2 regions of the Gluconacetobacter diazotrophicus PA1 5 genome follow, and region 1 is predicted to be linked to the other one. Evidence: riboswitches for the same ligand, from Rfam matches in the RefSeq annotation. Region 1 holds a riboswitch; the other holds the start of a gene.
The links. A riboswitch is a leader RNA that binds a small molecule or an ion and turns the genes downstream of it on or off. The one in region 1 is predicted to bind S-adenosylmethionine.

Region 1 (11,448 bases):
TCACGGTCATCGACCGCCAGCCGGGTGCCGGGCTGGAAACCAGCTTTGCCAATGCCGGGCAGGTTTCGCCCGGCTATTCCTCGCCCTGGGCCGGCCCCGGGGTGCCGCTGAAAGCCGTGCGCTGGCTGATGATGAAGAACCGGCCCTTCGTCTTCTGGCCGATGCCGGACATCGGCCAATGGCGCTGGCTGGCGCAGATGCTGCAAAACTGCACGACCGCCGCCTATGACCGCAACAAGGGAAGGATGGTCCGCCTGGCTGAATACAGCCGCGACGTCCTGGCCGATCTGCGCGCCGCGACGGGCATCACCTACGACGACCGCCAGCAGGGAACGCTGCAGGTCTTTCGCACGCAGAAGCAACTGGACCATATCGGCGACGATCTGCGGGTCCTCGACCAGTACCAGGTCCCGTACGAGGTGCTGGACACCGCCGGCTGTATCCATGCCGAACCCGGCTTGAGCGGGGCGCGGGAGAAGATCGTGGGCGGCCTGCGCCTGCCCGGGGATGAAACCGGCGACGCCTTCCAGTTCACCCAGCGCCTGGCCGCGATGGCGGCGGAGCGGGGCGTGACCTTCCTGTACGACACGACCATCCGCGCCCTGCGGCGCGAGGGCGGGCGCATCACCGGCGTGGACACCAGCCGGGGCATGCTGGAAGCCGATGCCTATGTGCTGTCGCTGGGCAGTTTCTCGCCGGCCATGGTGCGGGCGCTGGGGCTGGACCTGCCGATCTATCCGGTCAAGGGCTATTCCATCACCGCCCCGATCCTGGATGCCGCGCGCGCGCCGGTATCCACGGTGATGGACGAGACATTCAAGATCGGCATCACCCGGCTGGGCGACCGCATCCGCGTGGGCGGCACGGCGGAACTGGCCGGATTCAGCACCAGCCTGCGCGCGCCCCGCCGGGCCACGCTGGAGCATTCCCTGACCGACCTGTTCGCGGGCGCGGGCGACGTGCCGGCCGCCACCTTCTGGACCGGCCTGCGCCCGATGACCCCCGACGGCACGCCCATCGTCGGCCGGACGGAGATCGGCAACCTGTACCTGAATACCGGGCACGGCACGCTGGGTTGGACCATGGCGTGCGGGTCGGGCCGGGTCCTGGCCGACATCATGTCGGGCCGCACGCCCGACATCGCGCATGAAGACCTGGCGCTGGCCCGGTATCGCTGAAGAGCCCGATCGTTCAGGGGCGGTTACGCCGAGGCCACGCGCCCCTGAACTGTTAATTTCTGCTGAGATTTGACCCTGGGTTTTCATCGAGAACTGACCCGGCCTTTGGTTATCTCTGCTATGTTTTATGGGCTGGTCAAGCGGTTGCCTTTTCCTTCCGGTTCCTGGGGGCGGCGGAGCTTGCGCGGAACCGGTAGCTGTCATTTCCGGTTTCGAGGATATGACAGTGGTGGGTAAGGCGATCGAGCAGGGCTGTCGTCATTTTGGGATCACCGAAGACTTCGCCCCATTCGCTGAAGCTCAGATTGGTGGTGATGATGACGCTGGTGCGCTCGTAGAGACGGCTGAGGAGATGGAACAGCAGGGCACCGCCTGATGCGCTGAACGGCAAATAGCCAAGTTCGTCCAGGATCACGAGATCGAGGCGCAGGAGACGTTCCGCGATCTGTCCTGCGCGATTGGCGGTTTTTTCCTGTTCGAGGGCGTTGACGAGGTCGACCGTGGACCAGAACCGTATCTTCTTGCGGTGATGTTCGATCGCCTGCACGGCAAGTGCGGTGGCCAGATGGGTCTTGCCGGTTCCTGGTCCACCAATGAGGACGACGTTGTCGGCACGGTCGATGAAATCCCCGGCATGGAGTTGACGGACCATGGCCTCGTTGACCTCGGCGGCCGAGAAATCGAACCCTGCCAAATCTTTGTAGGCCGGGAACCTGGCAGTCTTGGTTTGATAGGCGATGGAGCGCACCTCTCGCTCGGCGAGTTCCGCCTTCAAAAGCTGGGAGAGGACGGGGATGGCGGCCTCGAATGCCGGCGCACCCTGTTCGGTCAGTTCGGCCGTGGCCTGGGCCATGCCATACATCCGCAGGCCGCGCAGCATGACGACGAGGGCACCGGCCGCGGGATCATGACGCATGACGGGCCTCCCCGCGCAGGGCGTCATACCGTCCGGTATCGGCCTGAGGCTCGCGTTCGAGCACCAATGCCTGCGGCGCGTCGAGCCTGGGTGCTCCTGTTTTCTTGGCGTCCGTCAGACGATGCAACGTATTGAGGACGTGTGTCTTGGTGGCTACTCCCTCCTCGAGCGCGAGTTCAACCGCGCAAAGCACGGCCTGCTCATCATGCTGCAGCACCAGGGCGAGGATCTCGACCATTTCCCGGTCGCCGCCCGTGCGCCGGAGGAGGTGCGTCTGCAGCGTCCGGAACGCCTCGGGCAATTCAGAGAAGGGCGCGCCATTGCGCAAGGCCCCGGGTTTGCGCTGGAGCACCGCCAAGTAATGCCGCCAGTCATAGATCGTGCGACCGGGCACGCCGTGGGACCGCTCGACGATCCGGGGATGTTCGCATAGGATCCGCCCCTCGGCCGCGATCACCAACCGGTCGGGATAGACGCGCAGGCTGACCGGCCGATTGGCAAAAGAGGCGGGCACACTGTAGCGGTTGCTTTCGAACTGCACGAGGCAAGTCGGCGAAACCCGTTTGGTATGTTCGACGAACCCGTCGAACGGGCGCCCTGGAACCATCAGGTGAGGCACTTCCGCCGCATGGGCCTCGGCGAGGCTGCCGGGCAATTCGACATGCCTCAAGATAGTCCAACGTTCCCGGCAACGCGCCTCGAGCCAGACGTTCAGGGAGGCCAGATCAGGAAAATGCGGCATCTCCTGCCAGATCTGCCGCCGGGCGTCCTGGACGGTCTTCTCGATTTGACCTTTCTCCCAACCCGCTGCCGGATTGCAGAACTCCGCCTCGAACAGATAATGGCTCACCAGGGCCGAAAAACGCAGATTGACCTGGCGGACCTTGCCGGGCCCAACCCGGTCCACGGCGGTTTTCATATTGTCAAAAATACCTCGACGCGGCACCCCGCCCAAAACGCGAAAGGCTTCCGTCAGCGCGTCGAACAGCATCTCGTGAGTCTGGAGCGGATACGCCCGCAGAATGAAGGCCCGGCTGTAGGACAGCTTGGTGTGGGCGACCTGCAGCTTGACGCGCCGCCCCCCGATCACCGCCCAGTCCTCTCCCCAGTCGAACTGGAAGGCCTCTCCGGGTTGAAAGCGCAACGGAACGAACACGCCGCGTCCCGTCGTCTGCCGCGCCCTTTGCTGTTCCGCCTTCCAGTTCCGGATAAAGGCCGCAACCCGTCCATACGATCCGTCATAACCCAGCGCTACAAGATCCACATGCAGGCGCCGCCCCGTGCGGCGCTGCTTGCGCGACTTTGACGTCTCCAGAGCAAGCCAGGTCGCCAGTTTCTCCGCAAACGGGTCCAGCCGGCTCGGACGCTCGGCAACCTTGAACTGCGGCTCAACCGTCTCCGCCCGGAGATACTTGCGGATCGTGTTGCGCGACAATCGCGTCCGACGCTCAATCTCGCGGATCGGTACATGATCCCGGTAATGCCACCGCCGGATCACACTCAACAATTCCATGCTGATCACTCCTTTAACCCCCGGACAGTTGCTCCGGGGAAGTGTCAGACACGGGTCAATTCTCAATGAAAATTTCCGCCCCTACAGGGTCAGTTCTCGCTGGAAATCAACAGATCGGGACCCTGGTGACCGATACGCGCGGGGTGATCGAGGCCTATGTGTTTGGTCCCGGGATTTGGTGGTGCATTATTTTCACATGAGTGGAAGGATGCGCTATGGGCCAGGTTCACCACGGAAGCGCCACGACGACAGCGGCAGTCCGTCGAGCGATACAACATAGTCAAGAGAGCCTGAGGGTTCTGGCGAAACGCTACGGGATCAACCCGAAGACGGTCGCCAAATGGAAGGGGCGGACCGATACGTCGGATCGACGCACCGGTCCGAAGGTCGCATCCTCAACCATCCTGTCGACCGAAGAAGAAGCGATCGTTGTGGCCTTCCGTCGCCATACCCTGCTGCCTCTTGATGATTGCCTTTATGCGCTTCAGGCGACGATCCCGCATCTGACGCGATCTTCCCTGCACCGTTGTTTTCAGCGCCATGGGATCAGCCGCCTGCCCGAGACCGAAGGCGACAAACCAAAACGGTCGAAGTTCAAGAGTTATCCGATCGGCTATTTTCACATCGACATTGCTGAAGTCCGCACTGAAATGGGGCGCCTTTATCTTCTGGTGGCGATCGACCGGACCTCGAAATTCGCTTTTGTCCAATTGCACGAGAAAGCGACACGTCGCGTTGCCGGTGACTTCCTGCGTGCTCTGGCCGCTGCGGTTCCCTACCGCATCCATACCGTGCTGACCGATAACGGCACGCATTTTACCGATCCGGCCGGCAATGGATGGACACCCGAAGACATCAAGGCCATGCGGGCGGATGGTGTCCTGTTCCGGTGCCACTCTTTTGAACTGGCCTGTGCTGATCTCGATATCGAGCATCGACTGACAAAGCCGCGACATCCCTGGACGAATGGCCAGGTCGAGAGGATGAACCGCACGATCAAGGACGCCACCGTCAAGCGCTTCTACTACGAAACACATGACCAGTTGCGTCAACACCTCGCCGACTTCGTTACCGCCTACAATTTCGCCCGCAGGCTCAAGACCCTGCGCGGCCTCACTCCATATTGAATTCATTTGTCAGCAGTGGGAAAAAGAACCATCACGGTTCATACATAATCCGCACCACCAAATCCCGGGACAAAACACCCTATGTCGACGAGGCCGACATCGACCAGTTGCGCGTCGGCGCACGGGCCTGGTTCCGGGCGCCGGGATCGGACGTCCCGGCGACGGACGCGCGGGTGGCGTCGATCTCGGCGGCCTCGATCCGGGAACTGGATTCGCCCGAGGCCGCGTCGGTCTATGGCGGCCATGTCCAGGCCCGCAAGGACGAGGCGGGGCGCCTGATTCCCGACAGCGCGATCTATCGCGTCATCCTGGTGCCGGATCAGGAAACGCCGGGACACGGGGCCGGCGGCGCGGCCCTGCGCCAGCCCGGCGTCGCGATCATCCAGTGCCGGCCCGTGTCATTGCTGGCACGCGTCTATCGCAAGACGGTCTCGCTGCTGATGGGGGAAGCCGGCTTTTAAGGTTCCGCCAGCCTCCTGGCACACGACTTGCGGGCGGCGGGACCCTGCGATATCGTCCGGCCCGCATCCAGAGTCGGGTCACGCCCCGGCACCAACCTGCATCCGAGCAAGGTGGCGTTCCCGTGACGGGAAGATGTGGCCGATCCGGCAAAAAACGGACCCCAGCCGCACGCCATGATCCTCGCGATGCGCGACATCGGACGAGGAAAGGCCTTTACCGCAATGCCCCAGACGCAGCAGTTCGCCAGCGACAATTACGCCGGTATCTGTCCCGAAGCCCTGCGTGCGATGGAAGACGCCAATCGCGGGTCCGCCCAGGCCTATGGTGACGATCCCTGGACGGTCCGCGCGGCCGATGCGTTTCGCGCGACCTTCGAGACCGATTGCGAGCTGTTCTTCGTCTTCAACGGCACGGCCGCCAATTCGCTGGCCCTGGCCGCGCTGTGCCAGTCGTACGAAAGCATCATCGCCGCCGACATCGCCCATGTCGAAACCGACGAATGCGGGGCGCCGGAATTCTTTTCCAACGGCGCCAAGATCCTGGTCGGGCGGACCGAAAACGGCAAGCTGACGCCGGAGACGATCCGCGGCTTCGCGCGGGGACGCACCGACATCCATTTCCCGCGTCCGCGCGCCGTCACCATCACCCAGCCCACCGAGACCGGCCAGGTCTACAGCCTGGAGGAAATCCGCGCCGTCGCCGCCACCTGCCGCGAACTGGGGCTGAAGCTGCATATGGATGGCGCGCGATTCGCCAATGCCGTCGAAAGCCTGGGCTGCACCCCGGCCGATATGACGTGGCGTTCCGGGGTGGACGTGCTGAGCTTCGGCGGCACCAAGAACGGCATGGCGATCGGCGAGGCGGTGATCTTCTTCAACCGCTCCCTGGCCGAAGGGTTCGATTATCGCTGCAAGCAGGCCGGCCAACTGGCATCCAAGATGCGCTTCCTGTCCGCGCCCTGGGCCGTGATGTTCGAAACCGGCGCATGGCGCGCGAATGCCGCCCATGCCAATGCCTGCGCCCGTCACTTCGCCGATCAGGTCGCGGACCTGCCGGGGGTGGAGGTGCAGTTTCCCGTCGAGGCGAACGCGGTATTCCTGAAGCTGCCCCCCGAGACGACCGCGGCGCTGCGGGCGCGCGGCTGGCTGTTCTATACCTTCATCGGTGACAGCGCCCGCTTCATGTTCGCCTGGGATTCGGAGCGTGCGCGCATCGACGCGCTGGCGGCGGACCTGCGCGCCATCACCCGCACGCCGGCATGACGCTGCAATCCTGGCTGCTCTACCTGAACGCAGTGTTCCTGCTGTCGGCCATTCCCGGGCCGAACATGACGCACATCATGACCGTCAGCGTCCGAAACGGCATCTGGCGGACCGTGCCGGGCATGGTCGGATGCCTGCTGGCGCTGGTCGCGCTGATGGGCGCATCGGCATTGGGACTCAGCGCCGTGCTGACGGCGTCGCCCACCCTGTTCAGGGTCCTGAAATTCGCCGGCGCGTTCTATCTGGTCCAGATGGGCGTGCGGGCCTGGCTGGATCGCGGGTCGGCCCCGGCGGGGCCGGACGCGGCCGTTCCCCTGGCGTGGCATTCCACGCTGGGCACGTCCTTCCTGGTCGGGGCCAGCAACCCCAAGGCCATCATCTTCGCGGCATCGTTCCTGCCGCAATTCATCAACCCCACGGCGCCGCAGGCCCCGCAATACGGGCTGCTGGTCGCGACCTCGGCCGTGGTCGAGACGCTGTGGTATCTGATCTATGCCAGCAGCGGCGCACGCCTGGCCGTCGTGCTGACCCGCGCCGTGTGGCGGCGGCGCGTGCAGCGGTTCAGTGGCGCGCTGTTCATCCTGTTCGGCTTCGCGCTGCTGCTGCACGATCCGAAATAGAACGGGCCCGTCATAGATCCGGGATCGTCACCCGCCCTTCGATACGAGTCACCGTTTCGCCGCCGATCCAGATATCGGACCCGATCCGGGTCACCGTAACACGCCCCATACGGCCCAGCGCCGCCCCCTGGCTGGCGACATAGGCCGGCGGCGCCAGCCCGCTGCCGATCATCCAGATCGCGAGGCCGGCATTCAGGCTGCCGGTCACGGGGTCCTCGAACCCGTCCACGCCGCCGCAGATCCCCCGGACCTCGAACTGCGCGCCGTCACCGTCCACCGCCTTGTCCCACGGGGCCACGATGCCGACCTGCAGGTCCCCCAGCGCGCGGAAATCCGGCCGGACCGCCAGCACGTCCGCCCGGCCGCGCAGCATGACGGCCACCCAGCCGGGGCCGTTATCCACCCAGTTCGACGCCACGACCGCATCGGGCGGCAGGTTCAGCCCGCGCGTCACCGCCGCCAGCACCTCCGCCCCGACCGGTCCGGCACGGCGCAACGTGGGGGCCGCGAAGGCCAGCCTGTCGCCATCGCGGCGAATGCGCACCAGCCCGGCGGCGCAGTCCTGCACCACGTCCCTGCCCTGCGGCACGCCGCCCATGGACAGCCAGACATGGCAGGACCCCAGGGTGGGATGTCCGGCGAAGGGCAGTTCCTGGTGCGGCGTGAAGATCCGCACGCGATAATCCGCGTCCGGCCGGGTGGGCTTCAGCAGGAACGTCGTCTCGCTGAGATTCATCCAGTTCGCGAAGGCGGCCATCTGCCCGTCGCTCAGCCCGTCAGCCCCGATGACGACCGCCAGCGGATTGCCCTTCAGCGGCCGTGCCGCGAAGACATCGACCTGGCGAAATGCGAATTCTGTCATGTTGCTGTTCCCGATTCCCATACCATCCATCCGTTTACGCCCGGCTGTCAGGACGGCAGGCCGTCCTGTCGCAGAGCCTGGTCCAGCGCCGGTGCGTGGATGCGCGCCACCGCGCGCAGCACGCCCTGCCGCCGGCAATCGGACTGCTCGGCGGCGGCGCGCAGCCCGTCCAGGCTGGTGGAGTCGGCACCGCAGGCCGCCAGCGCGGTCCGGTCCAGCCGTGCCAGCAGCAGGCGCGCATGTGCCACGTCCCGGATATCGGCCGCGCTGTATGCCACCCGGATCGCCACCGGGGCGCCGTCATCGTCCTGCCCGTGTGCCGGTCCGTGAAGGACCAGCAGAACCAGCAGTCCCAGAACGATGATCAGACCGATCCCCGCCGCCTCGACATACGGCCAGAAGCGATCCGCCGCTCCGTTTCCGGCGGTCCGGGCCGGAGAGCCGGCGCCCTGCCTGTTTTTTCCTGTGATGGACATCATCGACTATCCTCCTGGATGATGAAGAGGCCTCCGCTTCAATTGTATTAGTACAACTTCGTCGCTCTCTTCATTTCTTGAGTTTTCATCTATGACATTCGTTGGTCAACGGCTATATTGTCATAGTTCAATCAAGCCGGAGCCGCACAAATGGACCGAGACAGCATGTGGCGCCCCGATATCCCACCTGCGCCCGGCCCGCTCTATCATCGGCTGGCCGACGCCATGGAACGCGATATCGCGGCCGGGACGCTGGATAACGGCACGCGGCTGCCCCCGCATCGCGACCTGGCCCATGCGCTGGGAATCAGCATCGGCACCGTGACCAAGGCCTATGCCGAGGCCGAGCGGCGCGGCCTGCTGCAGGCCCATGTCGGCCGGGGGTCGTTCATCCGCGCGCCGACGCCCGACGTGGCGATCCTGCCCACCTTCGACATCGCGCCGACTCCCGCACCGCGGGGGACGATGATCGACCTGCGCTGCAACACCCCGCCCGCGGTCGCATTGTCACAGGCGCTGGAACGCGCCGTCACGCAACTGGCGGCGGCCGGGCACCTGGAGCCCGCCGTGCAGTATATCCAGGGCAGCGGCCTGCGCCCGGTGCGCGAGGCCGGGTCGGCGTGGCTGGCGCGGCGCTACGGGCTGGAGCGCGATCCGGGCGACCTGATCCAGTGCAATGGCGGGCAGCATGCGATCGCGCTGACCCTGTCGGCGCTCTGTCGTCCGGGCGATACGGTGCTGTGCGAATCCTCGACCTTCTATGGCGCCAAGATCGCTGCGGAGCATCTGGGCCTGTCCCTGCGCGGGGTCACGATGGACCATGAAGGGCTGGTGCCGGCGGCGCTGGACCGCATCGTTGCAGAAACCCGCGCCCGGGTGCTGTTCACGGTGCCGACGCTGCACAACCCCACCGCCCGCACGATGGGCGCCGCGCGGCGCGAGGAGATCGTGCGGATCGCCCGGCGGCACGACCTGACGATCGTCGAGGACGACGCCTATTCCGCCTACGCCGACCCGGGCGACCGTCCTCCGCCGATCGCGTCCCTCGCGCCCGAACGCACGCTCTATCTGGCCAGTATTTCCAAGGGGATCTGTCCGGGACTCCGCCTGGCTTTCGTCGCGCTGCCGCCCGCCATGCCGCGCGAGCGGATCCTGCGCGGCATCCGCGCCCTGGGCTATTGCCCCCCGGCGCTGGGCGGACTGGTCTTTACCCGCTGGGTGGCGGACGGCACCGCCGACGCCGTCGCCGACGCGGTCCAGGCCGAGGCCGCCACTCGGCTGGACCTGGCACGGCGAATCCTGGGCGATGCGATGGAACAGCCGGGCGCCGTGCGCTCGCCCCATATCTGGCTGCCCTTGTCGCCGGTGCAGACCCAGCGGGTCATCGGACGGGCCCTGCGCGCCGGCGTGGAACTGACGCCGCAGGAGGCATCCAGCGTGTCGCGCGATGCCGATCCGGGCGTGCGGGTCTGCCTGGGCGCCCCGGCAGACCGCGCGACGCTGGAACAGGCGCTGCATGTCCTGCGCACGGCGCTCCATGACAGCGAGGTCAGCCAAACCGAAGGCATCGTCTGACGACGGCGTCCGCCAGGGACACGGGCTGTCAGGGCGCGGCGGCCGGCAGCCGCCAGCCATATCGCAATGCCAGCAGCCGCAGTCCGAAACAGAGCAGCCCGCCCGCAACGGCGACCGGCGCGGTAGGCAGCGCCAGCCGCCGCCCCACGACGACCAATGCGGCCCCGGCCAGCGCGGCGGTGGCGTAGATGTCGGACACCAGCACCAGCGGCACCCGCGCCAGCAGGACGTCGCGCATCACCCCGCCGCCCACGCCGGTCAGCATGCCCATCATGGCGGCGGCCAGCGGCCCGATGCCGCGGGACAGCGCCTTTTCCGCCCCCGCGACGGCGAACAGCGACAGGCCGGCGGCATCCAGGACCGAAAGCGGGTACCACCCCGGCACCGTGGGCACCGCCCATCGCCCGGCGAACACGGCCAGCCCGGTCAGGAAAGCCAGGACGGGATAGCGCCAGTCCTGGATGGCGCTGGGGGGCACCGTGCCGATCAGCACGTCGCGGATCATCCCGCCGCCCAGCGCGACCACGAATGCCAGGACCATGACCCCGAACAGGTCCAGCCCGCGCGCGGCCGCCACCATCGCGCCCTCGGCCGCGAATACCACCGTGCCGGCCAGGTCGGCGAACAGGATGATCCGGCCCAGCGTCGCGCGCATGTTGCCGTCAGGCCCCGGCGGCGGGGAAATGGCGCAGGATCCGGCTTTCCCAGAATCCCGCCAGCAGCATGATCGCGGTCATGGTCATGCCCGCGTCCAGGACGTCCATGTGAATCACCAGCGGATAACCGGCGACCAGGGCCGCGATGGCCGTCAGGTGCGACGGCGCGATGCAGCCATAGACCACGCGCTTGTACAAAAGGCTGCCCAGCAGGAAGATCACCGGCCCCGCCGCCATGATCGCGGCGGGCACCGGGCGGGCCGGGCCATGCGGGTGTGCCAGGACCAGGTCGCTGCCCACCGCCATGACGATGATGCCGGCGATCAGGATCACGTGGATATAATGGAAATAGGCCGCCATCCGCCCCGGATCGCCGGAATGGCGGATCGCGGCGCTGCCATCCTTGCCGCTGGTGCCGAAATAGAGCCACCACGTTGCCAGCGAGGTCACGAACGCAGTCAGGAAGGCCAGGATGACCGGCGCGCTCCACACCCCGTTTTCGGCCAGGGTATCGCCGGTCATGATCACGGTTTCGCCCAGCGCCACCAGGACGAACGCCTGGCAGCGCTCGGCCATGTGCGCGCCCTCGACGGTCCATTCGCTCGTCCGCGACCGGCCCAGTCCGGGCACGGGAAAGCCGAACATGGGCGATATATATTCGCATGCCACGCCGCAGGCCCACAGCCAGGGACGCGGCCCCTCGCCGGCCAGTCCGCCGGCGATCCAGAACAGGGCTGCGGCACCGACCCAGACCATCATGCGCCGGAAATTGGCGGCCAGGGGATGATCGGCACCCACGGC
Region 2 (11,448 bases), 1.7 Mb from region 1:
CGTCACAGTGCGGGCAGTAGGCCACCCCACGGGTGCGATACTCCTCCTCGCCGGGGACGTTGAGATGTCTCCAGTGCGCTCCGGTTGCAAGAATGATCGTGCGCGCCCGCAGGCTCGCCCCGCTCTCCAGCACGACGTGGTGGAGGGCGCCGGGCTGTGCTGCGGCATGCAACTCCCGCACCCGTTGCGCGGAAATGACCTCCACGTCGTATTGGCGCACATGCGCCTCCAGCGCGGCGGCCAGCTTCGGCCCCTCCGTTTCCCTGACCGAGATGAAATTCTCGATGCCGGCGGTGTCCATCACCTGGCCGCCGAACCGCTCGGCGATCAGGCCGGTACGCAGCCCCTTGCGCGCCGCATAGACCGCCGCCGCCGACCCGGCCGGACCCGCGCCCACGACCAGGATGTCGAACGGGGCAAGATCCTTCAGCCGTTCCGCGATCCGTTTCGGTGCGTCGGCATCCAGCTTCGCCAGGATCTCCGCGACACCCATGCGGCCGGACCCGAAGGGCTGTCCGTTCAGGTACACCTGGGGGACGGACATGATGTTCTTGTCTTCGACCTCACGCTGGTACAGCGCGCCGTCGATCGTGATGTTGCTGATGTTCGGGTTCAGCACGCTCATCGCATTGAGCGCCTGCACGACATCCGGGCAGTTCTGGCAGGACAGCGAAACATAGGTTTCGAAACGATACGTGCCGCTCAGCGACCTGATCTGGGCCGTAACGTCGTCCGGCAGTTTCGGCGCATGACCCCCGACCTGCAACAGCGCCAGAACCAGCGAGGTGAATTCATGTCCCATGGGAATGGCGGCGAACGCCACGCTGCCCGCTGCGTCCTCGCGCCGAATTACGAAGGATGGGCGCCGCGACGCCACGCCGTCCGTCGAGACGCGAATCTTGCCGGAAAGCGCGGCGATCTCGTGCAGCAATGCCGCCATGTCCCGGGCCGGAGCGCTGTCGTCGAGCGAGGCTTCGAGCACGATCGGATGTGCAAGATTGGCGAAATGGTCCTTGAGTTGTGACTTGATCGTATCCTGCAGCATCGGGAGGATTCCGTATTCCAGTGAAGTGGGGCGGTTGCCCGGCCGCATGGGCCGGGCCTGTGGCTGGGGTCAGATCTTGCCGATCAGATCCAGGGACGGGGTCAGGGTCGCGCCGTCCTCCTTCCACTTGGCGGGGCAGACTTCGCCGGGATGAGCAGCGATGTATTGGGCGGCCTTGATCTTGTCGATCAGGCTTTCGGCCGTCCGGCCGACGCCTTCGGCGGTGATTTCCATATATTGCACCCGCCCCTGCGGATCGATCAGGAAGGTGCCGCGGTTCGCGACGCCGGCGTCCTCGACCAGCACGCCGAAATTGCGGGAGATCGCGCCCGTGGGGTCGCCAAGCATGACGTAGCGGATCTTGCCGATCGCCGGCGACGTGTCATGCCAGGCCTTGTGCGTGAAATGCTTGTCGGTGGAAACGGCGTAGATCTCGACGCCCAGATCCTGGAAAGTGGCGTAATGATCGGCCATATCTTCCAGTTCTGTCGGGCAGACGAAGGTGAAATCCGCCGGATAGAAGAAAAAGACGGCCCATTTTCCCCTCACATCCTGGTCCGATACCTTGATAAATTCGCCGTTATGGAAGGCATCGGTGCTGAATGACTTCAGTTCGGAGTTTATCGTCGTCATAAGTTCTGTCCTTCTGTGCGTTGATGACAGAACGGGTGTCCGACAAATTTCCCTCGGGCGGAAATCGTTTGTCCCGATGGGAATTATAGGTAAAACCATTTTATGGGATTGGATTGAGCGATCGTACTTATGGAAAAGACCTACACTCCCCTGTCTGGCCTGTCGCTGCGCGACATCGAATATGCCGTGGCCGTCGATGATCTGCGAAACTTCTCCCGCGCCGCCGAACGATGTGGCGTCAGCCAGGCGGGGCTGTCCGAGCAGATCCGCAAGCTGGAAAATCTCCTGGGCGTCGTCTTGTTCGAACGTACGCGACGGCATGTGAAGCCGACACCGGAAGGTATACGGCTCCTGGAACGGGCAAGGGATGTCGTGACCGCCGCCCGGATGATGCTGGAGGCGGCGCACATGCAGTCCGGGCCGCTGAACGGAATCCTGCGCATCGGCGTGATCGCGACGCTGGGGCCCTACTACATTCCCAGCATGCTGCCGCTGCTGCGCAAGAGCTATCCTGATCTCAGGCTGCAGGTGACGGACGGCCTGACCGGACCACTCCTGGCGAAGTTGCAGCAGGACGAGCTCGACCTTGTATTCGCGGCGCTGCCGGTTTCGGAAAAATCGTTCATGGATTGCGCCCTTTTCGAGGAACCGTTCGTCGCCGCCGTTCCGTCCGGCCATCCGCTTTCCCGCAAGCGGTCGCTGGCGACGCGTGACCTGGACGGGCCCGAACTCCTGCTGCTCGAAGACGGTCACTGCCTGCGCGACCAGGCGCTTGCGCTGTGCGGCCTGCCGACGCAGGCGCGCGCGCGGCAGCGGCTTGCGACCAGCCTGGAAATGCTCTGGCACATGATCGGCGCCGGCGAGGGCCATTCCCTGATCCCCCATCTGGCGCTGCGCAATCGCGGCGAATGGCGCGGCCTCATCGCCGTCAGGCCCCTGGCGGATGCCAGCCGGACGATCGGCGCCGTCTGGCGCAAATCGGACCCGCGCGGGCCGGCCTTTGCCGAGCTTGGCGATTTCCTGCGCCGGCACGTTCCCGAAGGGTGCCGCCCGTGCCAGGACGGGCCGGAAGCATAGGTCGCGACGTGCCGCGTCCCTGACGATATTTTATCGATTCCATTGTGGAAAAGGAAACCTGTTATCGGGTGTTCCTATCACGGAATTCGATACTATCTGTTTCCCGGCCGTCTCGGAAATCCGTATCCCGTTTCAGGTGCCTCATCAGGAAAGGATACGAAACATGATGAAATCCACAAAGACTTCCGCGACCGCGATCGCCGTCGCGATCTCGTCCGCCCTGGCACTGTCCGCCTGTGCGGGCTCCGGCCTGCCGCAGTCCGACGGGCACGGTCCGGCCGGATATGATGCCGGCCTTGCCGGCAACGTCGCCACGATCCCCGACCGGGCGCTCTTCTAGAACCGGGCCGCGGCCATCATTGGCATTGCCCGGAAGGTGTGCATCATGGGGGCAGGGGGTCGGCGCGCACGCCGCCGGCCCGTGTCATGGGAGAATTCCATTTTGCGCACCATCCGTCATATCATGGCCCGCTCGGCGCTGGCCGTTGCCCTGGCCACCGGCTTCGCCTCGGTGCCCGCCCTGCACGACGTGGCGTTCGCCGCCGCGCCGGGGCCCAATGACCCGCTGAAGCTGAAATCGGTGGTCGTGACCGGCAACAAGCAGGTCTCGACGGAGGACATCCTGGCCGCCGTTCCCTTCCATGTGGGGGACACCGTCACCCGCAACCAGATCGCAGCCGCCATGCAGGACGTCATGGCCGTCTACCAGAAGAAGAATGTCGGCCTGAAACTGGGCGGCAGGACGAAATTCGCGGGCAAGGCGGTCTATGTCCAGTGGGTCATCGAGGAACAGGCCCCGGGAACCGAAACCGAAACCCATGTCGGCCTGGTCGTCGACAAGATCGTCTTCGAGGGCAACAAGAAGGTTTCCACCGCCGACCTGACGGCGGCGACGGCCCTGCGTCCGGGTTCGGCGATCACCCAGGCCACGATGGCCGCCGATCAGGAAGCCGTCCAGAAGCTGTACCAGAAGCGTGATATCAGCGCGTCGGTCCAGGTCGTGCCGGCCCAGAAGCCGGGCGACAGCCACGTGACCCTGACCTATCAGATCAACGAAAAGGCGGGCGACTGACCCGAAGGTCCCCGCCACCGGCGGGGACCACCCACCCGGTCGAACGGGCGGTTATATATGGGTGGTGGCGGCCGAAGGCCGGTTCAGCATCGCCATCAGTTCGCGCCGCGTATCCGAATTGGTGCGGAATACCCCCAGCATGCGGCTGGTCACCATCGATACGCCGGGCCGATGCACCCCGCGCGTGGTCATGCATTGGTGCCCGGCCTCCAGGATCACCGCGACGCCATGCGGTTGCAGCACATCGTTGATCGTATTGGCGATCTGCGCCGTCAGGCGTTCCTGGATCTGCAGCCGGCGGGAAAAGGCCTCGACCACCCGCGCCAGTTTCGAAATCCCCACCACCCGCTTGCCGGGCAGGTAGGCGACATGCGCGACGCCGATGATCGGCACCATGTGGTGCTCGCAATGGCTTTCGAAACGGATGTCGCGCAGCAGCACGATCTCGTCGTAGTCATCGACTTCCGAGAAGGTGCGCGACAGGATTTCGGACGGGTCCTCGGCATAGCCCTGGAAGAATTCCTCGTACGACCGCACTACGCGGCCCGGCGTATCGAGCAGCCCTTCGCGGGCGGGATCTTCGCCCGCCCAGCGTAGCAGGGTGCGGATCGCGTCTTCCGCCTCCTCGCGAGAGGGACGGGGCAGGGGAACCGTGTCGGTGGGGGTCATGAGCCTGTCTTGCTGGGGGCGTGCCGGAGCGGCGCCCTTAATGAATGATGGCGGGGTGGTACGGGCAATCCAGGCTGAACGGCGGAATCCGCACGTCGAACTGCTGGTGCGCCTGCGGGCGGATCATGTGGAACTGCCCGCGCATGAAGCCGGTGGGCGTCTGCAACGCCGCGCCGGATGTGTATTCGAAGGCCTGGCCGGGCTCCAGCACCGGCTGTTCGCCGACCACGCCGTCACCATGGACATGTTCCACCCGGCCGGTGGCGTCGGTGATTTCCCATGTGCGGCGCAGCAACTGGACCGTGTCGCTGCCGTGGTTCTCGATCCGGATGCGATAGGCCCAGGTGAAGCGGTGTTCCTCCGGCTGGGACTGGTCGTCCAGCCAGAAGGCCCGGACGACCACGCGGATCGCGCCGGTCGTCGCCTCGTAGCACGGGGCGCCGTCCATGGCCTCGGCCAGGGCGGCGTCCGGGTCGGGGTCCAGTCCGGGGGGCGGCGGTCTGTCTTGGGCCATGGCGCGTTCCTGCCTGCGTCAGCGTGACCGAAGGGCGGCCAGCCCGCGATCCAGATCATCCTTCAGATCGGCGCTGTCTTCCAGACCCACCGAAAAGCGGATCACGCCGTCGGTGATGCCCAGTCGTGCCCGTTCCTCGGCGCCGATCTTCATGTGCGTGGTGGTGGCCGGGTGCGTCACCATCGATCGCGCATCACCCAGATTGTTGGAAATCGCGATCAGCCGCAACGCGTTCATGAAGGCGAAGGCGCCCGCCTTGCCGCCCGCGACCTCGAAGGCGACCAGGGTGGAGGCGCCGCTCATCTGCGCCTGCGCCAGCGCGTATTGCGGATGGTCGGGCCGGTCGGGATAGAACACCCGCGTCACCCCCTCGGCGCCGGCCAGGTGATCGGCGACGGCGGCGGCGTTGTCGGTCATTGCCCGGACGCGCAGGGCCAGCGTCTCCAGCCCCTTCAGCATCACCCAGGCATTGAACGGCGACAGGGCGTCGCCGGTATGCGGGGTGAAGGGCTGCAGGGTATCGGTGATCCAGTCCTTGCGGCCCAGCACCGCGCCGCCCAGGACGCGCCCCTGGCCGTCGATATGCTTGGTGCAGGAATACACGACGACATCCGCCCCCAGTTCCAGCGGCTTCTGCAGCAGCGGGGTCGCGAAAACATTGTCGACCACCACCAGGGCTCCGGCCCAGTGCGCCAGGTCGGAAATGGCGCGGATGTCCAGGATGTCCAGCATCGGGTTCGACGGGCTTTCCAGCAGGACCGCCGCCGTGGGCCGCGCCAGGGCTTCCGCCCACGCGTCCATGTCGCCCCCGTCCACGAACACCGTTTCCACCCCGTAGCGCGGCAGCAGGTTGGCGACGATCCAGTGGCACGACCCGAACAGCGCGCGCGACGCCACCACCCGGTCCCCGGCCTTGACGTGCGACAGCAGCGCGGACGACACCGCCCCCATGCCCGTCGAGGTCGCGATGCAGGCCTCGGCCCCTTCCAGGTCCGCCAGGCGCTTCTCCAGCGCCTCGACGGTGGGGTTGCCGAACCGGCTGTACTGATAATGCGTCACGTCGCCGGTGAAGGTCGCCTCGGCCTGTTCGGCATTGTCGTAGACGAAGCCCGATGTCAGGAACATCGCCTCGCTCGTCTCGCCGAACGGGGTGCGCTCGACGCCGGAATGCAGCAGGCGGGTCGCGGGGCGGTAGGCTCGGTCGGTCGAATCGTTGCTCATCATGAGCTCCCGGAACAGAATCGTCAGAAAGGCCGGGCCTCGGGGCATCCGGTGTCGAACCGATCCGGCGGCCCCGCGTCCCGACGCGAAAATCCGACCGTGGAAACCGTGACGCCCGCGGATTCTGGCGGAAGTCAGGCCTCTTTAGCGCGTCTGTTTAACCTCGTCGCAAGCCGGCCGATCCAAATCACGAGGGCCCGCCGAACCCCAGGCCCGCCGGACGACAGGGTTATCGCGGATCGGGGCGCCGCTCGTCAACCATCGCCGCCCCGCGCGGTCGACGGCGGCGGAACGGATTGCATCGTCCGGCTCGCTGGGCTATAGGGGCCGCTGCGCCGCGGGTGTAGTTCAATGGTAGAACGGCAGCTTCCCAAGCTGCATACGAGGGTTCGATTCCCTTCACCCGCTCCACGCACTCCCCCGTCTTTCCTGTGTCGGCCCCGTTACTGCGGCGGCGGTGCCTTGTGGTGCTGGGCCTGGTAGTGTTCGATCGACTGGCGCAGATCGTCGGCGGGCGGGGCGGGCATGGTGTCGCGATAGGTCGTGCCGTTCCACACCCAGCGATCGGTCCCGTTGATGATCAGGTCGTGCATCCCGCCATGCGTGCGGCGCGACAGCGAAACCGGGCCGCTGACCGAATCCAGGACCTTGATCCAGTCCTGCTTGTCCTTGCGCAGATAGACCGACGTCGAACAGCCCGCCGATCCGCACAGGTCGGCCGACTGCAACTGCACGAACAGCGCGCTGTCCCCCGCCCGGGTCGACAGGGGGGCCGACCCGACCAGCACCACGGGCGTATTCCCGCGCCGGGCCGCCGCCGCCAGGTCGCCCGCGTTCAGCAGCCGCGCCGCCCGGTCCAGCACGCTGTCCGGCTGTTGCGTCAGCGTGACGGGGCCGCCCATCGTGGCGGGATGCGACGGGTGACGTGGCGCGGCGCCCCGCGCGGGGCCGAGCGCCAGCATCGGCATGATGACCGGCAGGAGAAGGGGCAGGATATGACGAGGCGGGCGGTTCATGCGATGAGGTTCCGTCGGTTCGCGTGGGCGCTGGCTCGGGGTCCCGGAGCCGAATCCGGGCAGGACAAGGGTAGTAACGCATGAACGAGACCGAAAGGACACGGCCGGGCCTGTATCGGCATTACAAGGGCGGCCTGTACACGCTGATCTGCGTCGGCCGGCACTCGGAAACCGAGGAATGGCTGGTGACCTATCGCAGCGAGGCCCGTGGCGATTACTGGGTCCGGCCCCTGGCCATGTGGGTCGAGGACGTCGATGGCGTTCCCCGCTTCAGCCCCCTGTCCTGACATGTGGCGGCTGTTGCGTTTTGGAATCGGTCACCGCACCATCGCCGCATGGTCCGACTCGTTCCCGTCTGCGCCCTGGCCGCCGGCCTGGCCGTTTCACTGATCACGCCCGGGGTGGCCGCGTCCCGGGCCGCACCGGTCCAGCCCGACGCCGCCTCGGCTGCCTTCGACCGCATCCGGACCGATCCGGCGCGGCTGGACGACGTGCTGCGCGCCATGCCGAAGGGCGCCGACCTGCACAACCATCTGGCGGGCGCGGTCTATGCCGAGAGCATGCTGGACTGGGCGGCGCAGGACGGGCTGTGCGTCTCGCCCGCGCTGGGGCGCATCCTGCCGGGCAATTGCGGCCCCGCGCCGGTCTCGGGCCGGGTCCGCGCCGCCGACCTGGCCGCCCGTCCCGACGACCGGGCCGACATGATCGACGCGCTGTCGATGCGCGATTTCGTGCCGACCGCGACCGACCGGTCCGGGCATGACCATTTCTTCGCGACCTTCGACCGGTTCATGCCGGTACAGATGACCCATGGCGGCGACATGCTGGCCGAAGCCGTGACGCACGCGGCGGGCGATCACGTCCTGTACCTGGAACTGATGGTGTCGCCGCAGCTCGGCCCGGTCGCGGGACTGGGCACACACCTTCCCTTGCAGGGCGACGGGTTCGCCGACGTCGATCGCGCCATCGCCCCGGCGCTGCCCGCCCTGGTCGCGGCGGCACGGCAGGAGGTCGATGCGATGGAGGCGCGCATGCATGCCGTCCTGCAGTGCGGCACGGACCAGGCCCGCCCCGGCTGCTCGGTCGTCGTGCGCTATCTGTACCAGACCATCCGCACCATGCCCCCGGCCATGGTCTTTCCGCAGCTTGATTTCGGCTATGCGCTGGTCAAGGCCGATCCCCGCTTCGTCGGCGTGAACATCGTGGCGCCGGAAGACAACGCCATCGCCATGCGCGACTACGGGCTGCATATGCGCATGTTCGGCTGGCTGGCCCGGCGCGATCCGCAGGTGAAGCTGTCGCTGCATGCCGGGGAACTGGCGCCCGGCCTGGTCCCGCCCGAGGGGCTGCGCACCCATATCCGACAGGCGGTGGAAATCGCCGGCGCCCGCCGGATCGGCCACGGGGTGGACATCCTGCATGAAGACGATTCCGATGGGCTGATGGCCGAAATGGCGCGTCGCCGCGTGATGGTGGAAATCAACCTGACCAGCAACGACGTCATTCTCGGCGTGGCCGGCGCGGCCCATCCCTTCCGCGCCTATCGCGCCGCCGGGGTGCCGGTCGCGCTGTCCACGGATGACGAGGGCGTGTCGCGCATCGACCTGACCCGGGAATATGACCGCGCGGCGACGACCTATGCGCTCGACTACGCCGCGCTGCGCGACCTGTCGCGCAGCGGGCTGGAATATGCCTTCGTCCCGGGGGACAGCCTGTGGCGGCAGACCGCGCCCTACCGCATGGTGGCGGCCTGCGCCGCGGTGCCGCCCGGCCCCGCACCCGCCGCGGGTGCCTGCCACGACGTGCTGGCCGGCAGCGAGAAGGCACGGCTGCAATGGACGCTGGAGGCCCGGCTGCATGACTTCGAGGCCGGGATGATCCGCGATGCCGGCGCGGGCGCCGCACCCCGCCGCCAGAAAGGAAACGGATGATCATGATCGGCCGACCCACATGGATGGTCTCCTGCCTTGCCCTGCTGCTGGGCATGGCCGGGGCGGGCACGGCCCAGGCGGCACGAATTCCGGTGCGCGTCGTCGTCGTCACCACGTTCGAGGTCGGCAACGATACCGGCGACGTCCCCGGCGAATTCCAGACCTGGGTGGAGAAGCTGCCCCTGCCGCAGGTCCTGCCCGCACCAGGCACCTGGCACGGGGTGATGCGCTACAATCCCGACCTTCAGGTACTGGGCATCGCCAGCGGCGAGGGGCCGGAACATATGGCCTCTTCCATCACGGCGCTGGTCCTCGACCCGCGTTTCGACCTGCGCCATGCGTATTTCGTACTGGCCGGCATTGCCGGGATCGACCCGAATTTCGGTTCGGCCGGATCGGCCGTCTGGGCCCCGCGCGTGATCAATGGCGGGCTGGCGCACATGGTCGATGCCCGTGAAATCCCCGCCGGCTGGCCGGACGGCTTCACCCCGGTGCAGGGCAGCGTCCCGGACGAACAGCCGGTGCCGCCGCTCCATTCCCTGTCGGGCGACATGGCCTACACGCTCAATCCGGCGCTGGTCCGCTGGGCGTATGACCTGACACGCGCGGTGCCGCTGGCCGACACGCCGGCCCTGCGGGCGATCCGCGCCCGCTATGCCGGCTATCCCCAGGCGCAGAAGCCACCCACCGTCCTGCTGGGTGATACCGTGTCCAGCGAGACCTTCTGGGTCGGCGCGCGGATGAATCGCTGGGCGGAACGGTGGGTGACATACTGGACCAAGGGGCAGGGCACGTTCGCCACCACGGCCGAGGAGGATGTCGGCTTCATGCAGGCCCTGACGCTGCAGGCCCAGGCCGGGCGCGTGGACCCGGACCGCGTACTGATCCTGCGCACCGCCAGCAATTACGACATGCCCCCGCCCGGCCAGACGGCTGCTGCCCTGCTGAAGTCCGAGGCGACCGAGGGCGGGTATTCCGGTTATCTGCCCTCGGTCGCCGCTGCCTATCAGGTCGGCAGCGTGGTGGTGCGGGAACTGGCGCTGCGGCCGCCGGGGCCGTAACGTACCATCCCGCCCCGGCTTACCGTGGCCACCCGGCCACGATCCTTTCCGCCAATTGTTCCAGCACCGCCTGGGTCAGGCGGGCGGTGTCCCCGTCCGTCGCGGCCGCGCCGGCCTGGGTGAAGGCCGCGCGGCTGTGCAGGATCGGCAGGTTGGCGTCATGCGGGATGATCGACCAGTCGGCTTCCAATGACGCGGTGCCGTCCCGCGTGACATCCAGCCGGCTGATATTCACCGCCAGCCGCCACGTCGCGGGCAGGCTCTGCGGCTGGTCGGTCACGAACAGATCCGTGCGGCCCCGCGCCAGTTGCGCGGTGATCAGGTCGGTGGCGCCCAGCGACAGCCGGCTGGCCCAGCGGCCGGTGGCGCTGCGTTCGATCTGGTTGCCCGCGCGCACGACGATATCCTGCCCGTCCAGATAGTCGGGCAGGGTGACGCGCGCGACCTCGACGACCGGCGTGGCGGGCGTGACGATGCCGGTCGGAACCGCCCCGGTCGCGATCGCCGGCGCCCCCAGCGTGTAGAACCGCACGGGCGGGGACGCACAGCCCGCCAGGAAGGCGGGAACCACGAGGAATGCAAGCCGGGGCAGGGCAAGCCGGGCCATCCGGCGATTGCGGCGGGTCATGGGCGGCGTCCCATCAGCAGAAGTTGTGGATTGCGCTCGACATCGCTGGCAAAGCCGCGCAGCGCGGCGGCGGCGGCCGAAAGGTCGCGCAGGGTCGAATCGATGTTGGCGCGGTCGGCCGAACGCGGCGACGTCATGTCGCGCAGCCCGGCCAGGCTCTGGCGTGCCTGGATCACCGTGTCGTTGGCATTGCCCAGCAGCACATGCAGGTCGGCCCCCCGCGCGTCCAGTTGCCGGGTGCCGGTGGTGGCCAGCGTGTCGATGCTGCCCAGCGTGGTGTCCAGCCGCCGCTGCAGGTCGTCGATGGCGCGGGTCGCGGTGTCGACGGCGGCCCGCGAATGGTCGGACGTCTCCCTCACGCTGTCCACCAGCGGCGGCAGGTCGCCATCCAGGCGTTCGGCCAGTTGGCGGATGCTCTGCAGCGCGGCCTGGGCGTTGTCCGCCAGGTCCTTCAGCGGAAGCTGGCTCAGGGTTTCCTGCACCTTCTGGATGGCCGATTGCCGGGTCGGGATTTCCGTTCGGGTCGCGATGTCCGGGTGCAGCACGGCGGGCGAGGCCGGGTCGAAATCCAGGTCGATCTC

Region 2: another riboswitch for S-adenosylmethionine. It lies ahead of metZ (O-succinylhomoserine sulfhydrylase); the one in region 1 lies ahead of GDI_RS11575 (threonine aldolase family protein).

What each region holds. Positions count from the first base shown of each region.
Region 1 covers NC_010125.1:2,509,126-2,520,573, forward strand. The annotation lists gene GDI_RS11550 (D-amino acid dehydrogenase) at 1-1,178, shown strand, start outside; gene istB (IS21-like element ISGdi17 family helper ATPase IstB) at 1,315-2,094, opposite strand; gene istA (IS21-like element ISGdi17 family transposase) at 2,084-3,607, opposite strand; partial or broken gene GDI_RS11565 (IS481-like element ISGdi9 family transposase) at 3,823-4,810, shown strand; gene GDI_RS20620 (hypothetical protein) at 4,782-5,195, shown strand; SAM-I-IV-variant riboswitch at 5,254-5,360, shown strand; gene GDI_RS11575 (threonine aldolase family protein) at 5,418-6,458, shown strand; gene GDI_RS11580 (LysE family translocator) at 6,455-7,078, shown strand; gene GDI_RS11585 (PhzF family phenazine biosynthesis protein) at 7,089-7,940, opposite strand; gene GDI_RS11590 (UrcA family protein) at 7,988-8,419, opposite strand; gene GDI_RS11595 (aminotransferase-like domain-containing protein) at 8,567-9,991, shown strand; gene GDI_RS11600 (trimeric intracellular cation channel family protein) at 10,020-10,646, opposite strand; gene GDI_RS11605 (low temperature requirement protein A) at 10,654-11,448, opposite strand, start outside.
Region 2 covers NC_010125.1:790,588-802,035, forward strand. The annotation lists gene ahpF (alkyl hydroperoxide reductase subunit F) at 1-1,045, opposite strand, end outside; gene ahpC (alkyl hydroperoxide reductase subunit C) at 1,115-1,678, opposite strand; gene GDI_RS03680 (hydrogen peroxide-inducible genes activator) at 1,808-2,755, shown strand; gene GDI_RS19625 (hypothetical protein) at 2,919-3,095, shown strand; gene GDI_RS03685 (POTRA domain-containing protein) at 3,198-3,827, shown strand; gene folE (GTP cyclohydrolase I FolE) at 3,879-4,496, opposite strand; gene apaG (Co2+/Mg2+ efflux protein ApaG) at 4,534-5,010, opposite strand; gene metZ (O-succinylhomoserine sulfhydrylase) at 5,029-6,231, opposite strand; SAM riboswitch at 6,355-6,435, opposite strand; tRNA gene GDI_RS03705 (tRNA-Gly) at 6,569-6,642, shown strand; gene GDI_RS03710 (hypothetical protein) at 6,675-7,247, opposite strand; gene GDI_RS03715 (DUF1653 domain-containing protein) at 7,328-7,534, shown strand; gene GDI_RS03720 (adenosine deaminase family protein) at 7,583-9,178, shown strand; gene GDI_RS03725 (purine nucleoside permease) at 9,175-10,239, shown strand; gene GDI_RS03730 (PqiC family protein) at 10,259-10,867, opposite strand; gene GDI_RS03735 (MlaD family protein) at 10,864-11,448, opposite strand, start outside.